Regions from separate parts of the Streptomyces sp. HSW2009 genome, predicted to be linked through region 1. Evidence: riboswitches for the same ligand, from Rfam matches in the RefSeq annotation. Region 1 holds a riboswitch; the other holds the start of a gene.

What was found. A riboswitch is a leader RNA that binds a small molecule or an ion and turns the genes downstream of it on or off. The one in region 1 is predicted to bind cyclic di-AMP.
Region 2: another riboswitch for cyclic di-AMP. It lies ahead of AAHZ94_RS20075 (M23 family metallopeptidase); the one in region 1 lies ahead of AAHZ94_RS27750 (transglycosylase family protein).

Annotation. Positions count from the first base shown of each region.
Region 1 covers NZ_JBEHZD010000521.1:1,401-4,797, reverse strand. The annotation lists gene AAHZ94_RS27750 (transglycosylase family protein) at 1-1,202, opposite strand, end outside; cyclic di-AMP (ydaO/yuaA leader) riboswitch at 1,211-1,405, opposite strand; gene AAHZ94_RS27745 (alpha/beta fold hydrolase) at 2,391-3,332, opposite strand.
Region 2 covers NZ_JBEHZD010000275.1:4,360-7,756, forward strand. The annotation lists gene AAHZ94_RS20070 (PP2C family protein-serine/threonine phosphatase) at 83-1,237, shown strand; cyclic di-AMP (ydaO/yuaA leader) riboswitch at 1,436-1,565, shown strand; gene AAHZ94_RS20075 (M23 family metallopeptidase) at 1,862-3,031, shown strand; gene AAHZ94_RS20080 (aldo/keto reductase) at 3,259-3,397, shown strand, end outside.

The DNA.
Region 1 (3,397 bases):
CCGATCTGCTGGCCGCCGGAGACGCTCTGCCCGGCCGAGACGGTGAGCTGCGACAGGTGCGCGTACTGGCTGTAGTGGCCGTCCGCGTGGCGGATGACGACCTGGTTGCCGTACGAGCCCGCCCAGCCGGCGGAGACGACCTGGCCGGCGCCGACGGCCTTGACCGTGGTGCCGGTGCCGACGGGGAAGTCCACACCGGTGTGGTAGCCGCTGGACCAGCTACCGCCGGCCTGGCGGTACGGGGTACCGGTGGAGCCGGCCACCGGGGCGGTGAAGCCGGTCGAGGTGGCGGCCTCGGTCTGCGGCTGGGTCTGCTGGACCGGCGCGGACTTGGGCGCGACCTGCTGCTGCGGAGCCTTCGGCTGGGCGGCCTGCGGGGCGCGCTGCTGCTGCGGGGCCGGGGCTGCCTGCTGCTGCGGAGCGCTCTTCTGCGGGGCCTTCAGCGCGGAGCCGGCGCCGGGCAGCGTCAGGCGCTGGTCCGGGTAGATCAGGTTGGGGTTCTTGCCCACGACGTCCTGGTTGCGGTCGTAGACGGCGCGCCAGCCACCGTTGACGTCGTGCGCCTGGGCGATCTTGAACAGGGTGTCACCGGAACGCACGGTGTACGAGGCGCCCGCGGTGTGCTGGTGGGTGCGCGGAGCGGACTTCACCTCGGCCTTGGGGGCTGCCTTCGGGGCAACCTTGGGGGCGGCCTTCGGGGCGGCCTTCGGAGCAACGGCCTTCGGGGCAGCCTTCGGCGCGACCTGCTGGGTCGGGCGGCTGTCGCGGGTGGTGGTGTTGCCCTGCTCGCGGGCGCCGTCGGGGGCGATCTGCGGGGGCGGGCCGCCGGCGGTCAGGCCCGCCTTGACGGAGCACACCGGCCAGGCGCCGGGGCCCTGCACCTTGAGGACCTTCTCGGCGATGGCGATCTGCTGGTCCTTGGTGGCCAGGTCGGCGCGCGGCGCGTAGGCCGTGCCGCCGAAGGAGCGCCACGTGCTGTCGGTGAACTGGAGGCCGCCGTAGAAGCCGTTACCGGTGTTGATGCTCCAGTTGCCGGTGGCCTCGCACTGGGCGACCTTCTCCCAGACGTCCACGGAGGCGGGGTTGGCCTGGGGGGCGCCCAGGAAGGGGAGGGCGAGGCCGGCGCCGCCAGCGGTCAGCGCGACGGAGATGCGCGCAAGACGACGGGGGCTGATGCGGCTGTGGCGTGCGCGAAAAGACATAGGGGTAGCCCTCTCCTATGCCTACGAGGTGAGCTGTCGGATTCGGGCTGGAGTTGCCCGGACGCGTCTGGTGCGGCGGGGTGCCGCGACACGTCTTCACCCCAAGCCGACCGCGCTGAGACGCGGTGCGGCACTTACCTGGTTCCCCCGCTCTTGCCGTCGTGACTTTGAAGTTTCTCCTCGGCCAGCGGCAAGATTCGGCATTCCGGCGTCGGATACCCGCCTTCGTTTCAGCGGGATCGCCAACAAAACACATTCATTTCCCTGCCGACAAGCCTGAACCTGTCGATGGAGATCAATTGCGGCCGATAACTCGCGAGAAGAGATAACGCTCTGCACGGGATCTGTGCCGCACGGCGATAATTCGAAGTGTGGGCCGCGGGCGACATCGCAGGCGGTGCAGGGTTCCCGCGACCGGAAGGGAATCGGGTGACCACAGCACGTGACAGATCATCGCGGGGCGCCGGTGAGGTGCACCACAGGGCCAGAAAAGTCCGAAAAGTTCAGTTCAAATGATCTTGCTTGGCCTCTTCGGCGGAACTCTCGACGCCCTCCTGCGGCCCGTCTCTTGTGGCCGGGGCCACATCAGTGGGCCTCGCATGCGTCCCTGCTACCCAGGAATACGCGCCAAAGCCGCGCGAGGTTGCCTCCCGCACCAGGAATTCTCGAAATCCCGGTCAGCGGCCTGCCCCGCCGGGCGATTCCCCTATTGATCGACTCCGTACGCACGACGGTCCGGCCGGCATATGTGGCAGGGCGCACATCACCAGGGAAAACCCCGCCACCAAGGGGGCGGGGCGCCAGAAGGGGGTGCAAGAAGGGGGCATAAGAAGCAAGAAGAGGATGCGGGAAGGGGGAGAGGGGCGGAGGGGAATGCGTTGGCCGTGCCGACTGGGGTGGGATGAGGTGGGGTGAGATGGGCTCCCTGAGCGGGTCCCGGTGGGCTGCGGGTGGGACGGGCCCGGCGCGGGCCAAGAGTGGGGGCCAGGGTGGGTGCCCGAAGTCGACCCTCGGCGCGGGCCCGGGGTGGGATGGGCCGAGGCAGGTTCCCCAAGCGAGCCCCGGTGCGGGCCCGGGGTGGGTGGACCCAGGCCAGCCCCGTCGCAGGCCCAGGGTGGGATGGACCGAGGCAGGTTCCCCAAGCCAGCCCCGGTGCGGGCCCAGGGTGGGACCGCACCGGGTGTCGGCCTACTCCTGTGCGCCCGCCGTCCCGAAGAAGGCGAGCAGCTCCCGCACCACCGCCTCCGGCTGCTCCTCGGGGACGTAGTGGCCGCTGCCGCGGACCTCCACCACCCGGATGTCGGTGCCCTTGTCGGGACCCATCTGCTGGCGCAGGGCCTGGTAGCCCAGTTCGCCGGCCAGGGTGAGGATGGGCAGCGTCAGCGGGGCGTGGTCGGCGAGGTCGATGACGTCCTTGCGCATCGTCTGGTACCAGCCGTTGCCGGCACGGATCGCCTCGGGCGTGGCGTACGCATGGGCGTAGATGCGCCGGGCGTCATCGGATACCGACGCCTGGTCGAGGAGCATGTGCCCGTACAGCCAGTCGATCACCGGACGGAAGCGGCCGGCGAGCAACTCCTCGGGCAGCCCGCGCAGTTGGTTGAAGGCGAACCACCAGGGGTAGCCGCCCCGCCCCCGGGAGATGGCCTCGACCTGTTCGTCCGAGCCGGGCAGCATGGGGATCTCCAGCCAGGACGCCTCGGGCACGCCGAGGTCGATGGTGACCAGCCGGCGCACCGATGCGGGGTAGTTGGCGGCCAGGTGGTAGCCGAGCCCGGCGCCGATGTCGTGTCCGGCGACGAAGGCCGACGTGTGGCCGAGGTGGTGGATCAACTCGTGGATGTCGCGCGCCATGGTGCGCTTGTCGTAGCCGTCCGCCGGCTTGTCCGAGCCGCCCATGCCCCGCAGGTCGACGGCGGTCACCCGGAAGGAGCGGGCCAGCGCGGGCAGCACCTTGCGGAACTGCCACCAGGTCTGCGGCCAACCACCCAGCAGGATCAGCGGTTCGCCGCTGCCGCCGGTGACGTGGTGCAGCCTGACGCCGTTCACGGTGGCGTACGCACTGGTGAAGTCACCGTCGAGCGAGGCCGCGAGCTCCGCATCGGTGGGGACGGGGCGCGTGTCGGTCATGGGGGTCCTCCTCTTTCTCATAGGGGTTCTCATCAGGGGCGTCGGGGGCGGGGAGCGGGCCGGGG
Region 2 (3,397 bases), on a different contig from region 1:
GGGGTGGTGGTGGGAAAGGTGTGACGGATGCGGGTGAAGGGGCTGTGTAGGGTGCGGGCCGAGCCGAGAGCGGGAGCAGCGCGTGGGGAACCCCGGGTGGGACGGAGCGGAAGCGGAGTCGCCGCGTGCCGCGCGTGCCCGGAATGTCCTGCGCTGGCTGCCTGCCGCCCTGCTCGCCGGCGGCGTCGTCTTCGACCTGCTCACCCCCTCGCACTACACCGCGTCGCCGTTCCTCACCGCCGCCTCGCTGATCGCCGCCCCGCTGTTCTCGCTGCGCTGGACGAGCGTGGTGGCGGCGACCGCCGTCGTCACCTCCGTCCTGCTGGCGTTCGTGCACAGCGCCGCCGACCGGGCCCTTTCGGTGACCGAGGTGGCGACCGTGGCGACCGTCGCGCTGTTCGCGCTGGCCATCAACCGGGTGGTGCGCCGCAACTACCGGCAGCTCGCCACCGTCCGGGTGGTCGCCGAGGCCGCGCAGCGCGCCGTACTGCCCGCGCCGCCGGCCCGGACGGGCGCGCTGCGGATCGCCGCCAGGTACGTCGCGGCGCAGACCGACGCCAGGATCGGCGGCGACCTGTACGCGGTGCAGGAGTCCCCGTACGGCGTGCGCGTGCTCATCGGCGACGTGCGGGGCAAGGGCCTGGACGCGGTGGAGGCGGTCGCCGTGGTCGTCGGGGCGTTCGGCGAGGCGGCGGAGCAGGAACCCGCGTTGGAGGGCGTGGTCGACCGGTTGGAGCGGGCGCTGGACCGGGAGGGCGACCGGCGGGCCGGGCTCGACCAGTTCGAGGGGTTCACCACCGCGGTCATCGGCGAGATCGACGACGTCGGCAGCGGCCGGCTGAGGCTCATCAACCGCGGCCACCCGCCGCCCCTCATGCTGCTGCCCGACGGCAACGTACGGGAACTGGTGCCGGCCGCCGGCGCGCTGCCGCTCGGCATGGGAGACCTGGCGGCCTGGCAGGACACGGTGACGGAGACGGAGTTCCCGGCCGGCGCGACGCTGCTGATGCTGACGGACGGGGTGACCGAGGCGCGCGACGGGACCGGCCGGTTCTACGAGCCGACGCAGCGGCTCGGCGGCCGGCGCTTCGCCAGCCCCGACGGGCTCCTGGACACGCTGATCGCCGATGTGACGCGGCATACGCACGGGCAGCGGGTGGACGACATGGCGCTGCTCGCGCTGCGCCGGTTGGGGCCGGGCCTTGCCCGGCGCGGCGGGCGCGGCGGCGGCCGTTGACTGCGCTGGGTAGTCGATCTTGACCAGGCTGCTGAAGTTCGGTAGGCGGTCCGGCAAAGGCGGTGCCCTATTCCCCAGAACGGCTTGGAATCACACCCGGGCCTCTATTAACGTTCGATAACGCAGCGCGGTCGTCACCGCCGCCGCAAGAGGCGGCTCCGTGCGCCGTCGCCGAATTCCTCAGGCGCGACACCGCCGTTCGCGGCGGGGCCGAGACGAGGGAACCGGGGAACCAACCCTTGGGGTGAATCGGGTCGTCCGCGGCCCGTAGGAGACCTTCCTGCTCCGAACCCGTCAGCTAACCCGGTAGGCGAGAAGGAAGGAAAGGAGCACGCCTCCGTGGCGTCCAACAGGTCTGCCTCCGGCCCGGCTTCTCCCGCGGCCGACCCCGCCGAACACGCCGGCGGTCCCTTCGCCGGGCAGCCCGGCGGGCAGTTCGCTCACCATTCTGGTGGTCAGGTCGCCGGGCACCCCGGCAGCCACGCTGCCGCACTGCCCGGCGGGCCCGGCGCCGCGCACCCCGGTGGTCATCCCGACGGCGGTCCCGGCGGGTTGCCCTTCGCCGGCCGCGCGGACGAACTCCCCGGCGCGGCAGTTGAGATGACGGCCGAGACGGCGGCCGAGATGACGGCAGGGATAGCGCTCGGGGCGGCGTCCGGCGCGGCGCCCGAGCCGGCGCACTGGGGCGGCCCGGCCGCCTGGGGCGCGCCCGAAGACGACGCGCCGGGCAGTGCACCGGGCAGCGCGCCCGGGGAGGAGTGGAACCCCACCGCCGAGAGTGTCGCCCCGGTCCGCGGCCGGCACCGGGTGGTGAAGCAGCGCGGCGGCTCGATGGCCCGCAGCGGTGCCGTGCTCGGCGTCGGGGTCATCGCGGCGGTCGGCGCCGGCGGCATGGCGAGCGCCAAGGACCGCCCGCAGGCCGCCCTGTCGGTGCCCGACCTGGGGTCCGCGGCCGACGCCATCGTCGACACCCTGCCCGACGCCGACCAGCTCCCCGGCGTCGGGTCGCTGCTGTCGGACGGCGGCGGGCAGCAGGCGCCCGCGGTGCACCCGGCGGACCGTACGCCGCTGAGCCAGGCCGGGCTGACCGTCGAGGAGACGGCCAACGGCACGGCCAACGCGGGCGAGGCGCTGCGCACCCGCATCCTCCAGCAGGCCGAGAACCAGCAGAACGCGGCGGAGGCAGCCGAGCGCGAGGCCGCCGAGCGGGCCGCGGCGGCGCGGGCCGCGGCCGAGGCGGCGCGCAAGAAGGCCGCCGAACAGGCCGCGGAGCAGGCGAAGAAGCGGGCCGCCGAGGCCGAGGCCAAGCGCAAGGCCGAGGAGGCGAAGCGGGCGGCGGAGGCCAAGGCGGCGGAGGCCGCGCGCAAGGCGGAGGCCGAGCGCCGCGCCAAGCTCGCCGCCAGTTATGCGCTGCCGGTCGGCTCGTACACGCTGACCTCCACGTTCGGCCAGGCCGGCGACATGTGGTCGGCCAACCACACCGGCCAGGACTTCGCCGCCCCGACCGGCACCCCGGTCAAGGCGGTGCACGGCGGCACCATCACGCAGGCGGGCTGGGCCGGTTCGTACGGGTACCGCATCATCCTCACGCTCCCCGACGGCACCGAGGTCTGGTACTGCCACCTGTCCTCCATGACGCAGACCTCGGGTCAGGTCGGCACCGGCGACGTGATCGGCCGGGTCGGCGCGACCGGCAACGTCACCGGGCCGCACCTGCACCTGGAGGTCAGGCCGGGCGGCGGCGCGCCGATCGACCCCATGGCGTGGCTGCGGGAGCACGGGCTCCAGCCGTAGCGGGGTGCCGGACCCGCGGGGTCGGTGGGGCGGCGGACCCGCGGGTCGGTGGGTGAGGCGTGCGCGCGGGTGAGGTGTCCAGCGCGCACGGCCGGGCGGCGCACACGGCTCGTACGGCCGGTTGGTTGGTACGGCGCGCAGGGCGCGTACGGCGTGGGTGACTCGTGCGGCGGGAGCGGCGGGGCGGGGTGGGAATAGGGCGGTGGGCCGATCCGTTGGGCACGGGCATGGTTGAACACGTATCGAGCACACGGGCCCGCCTGATCGGCGACGTCGAGGTCTTCCCGCTCTCACTGGGCGGCAACGTCTTCGGCTGGGGCGCCGACCAGGCGCAGTCCTTCGCCATCCTGGACGCCTACGTGGGCG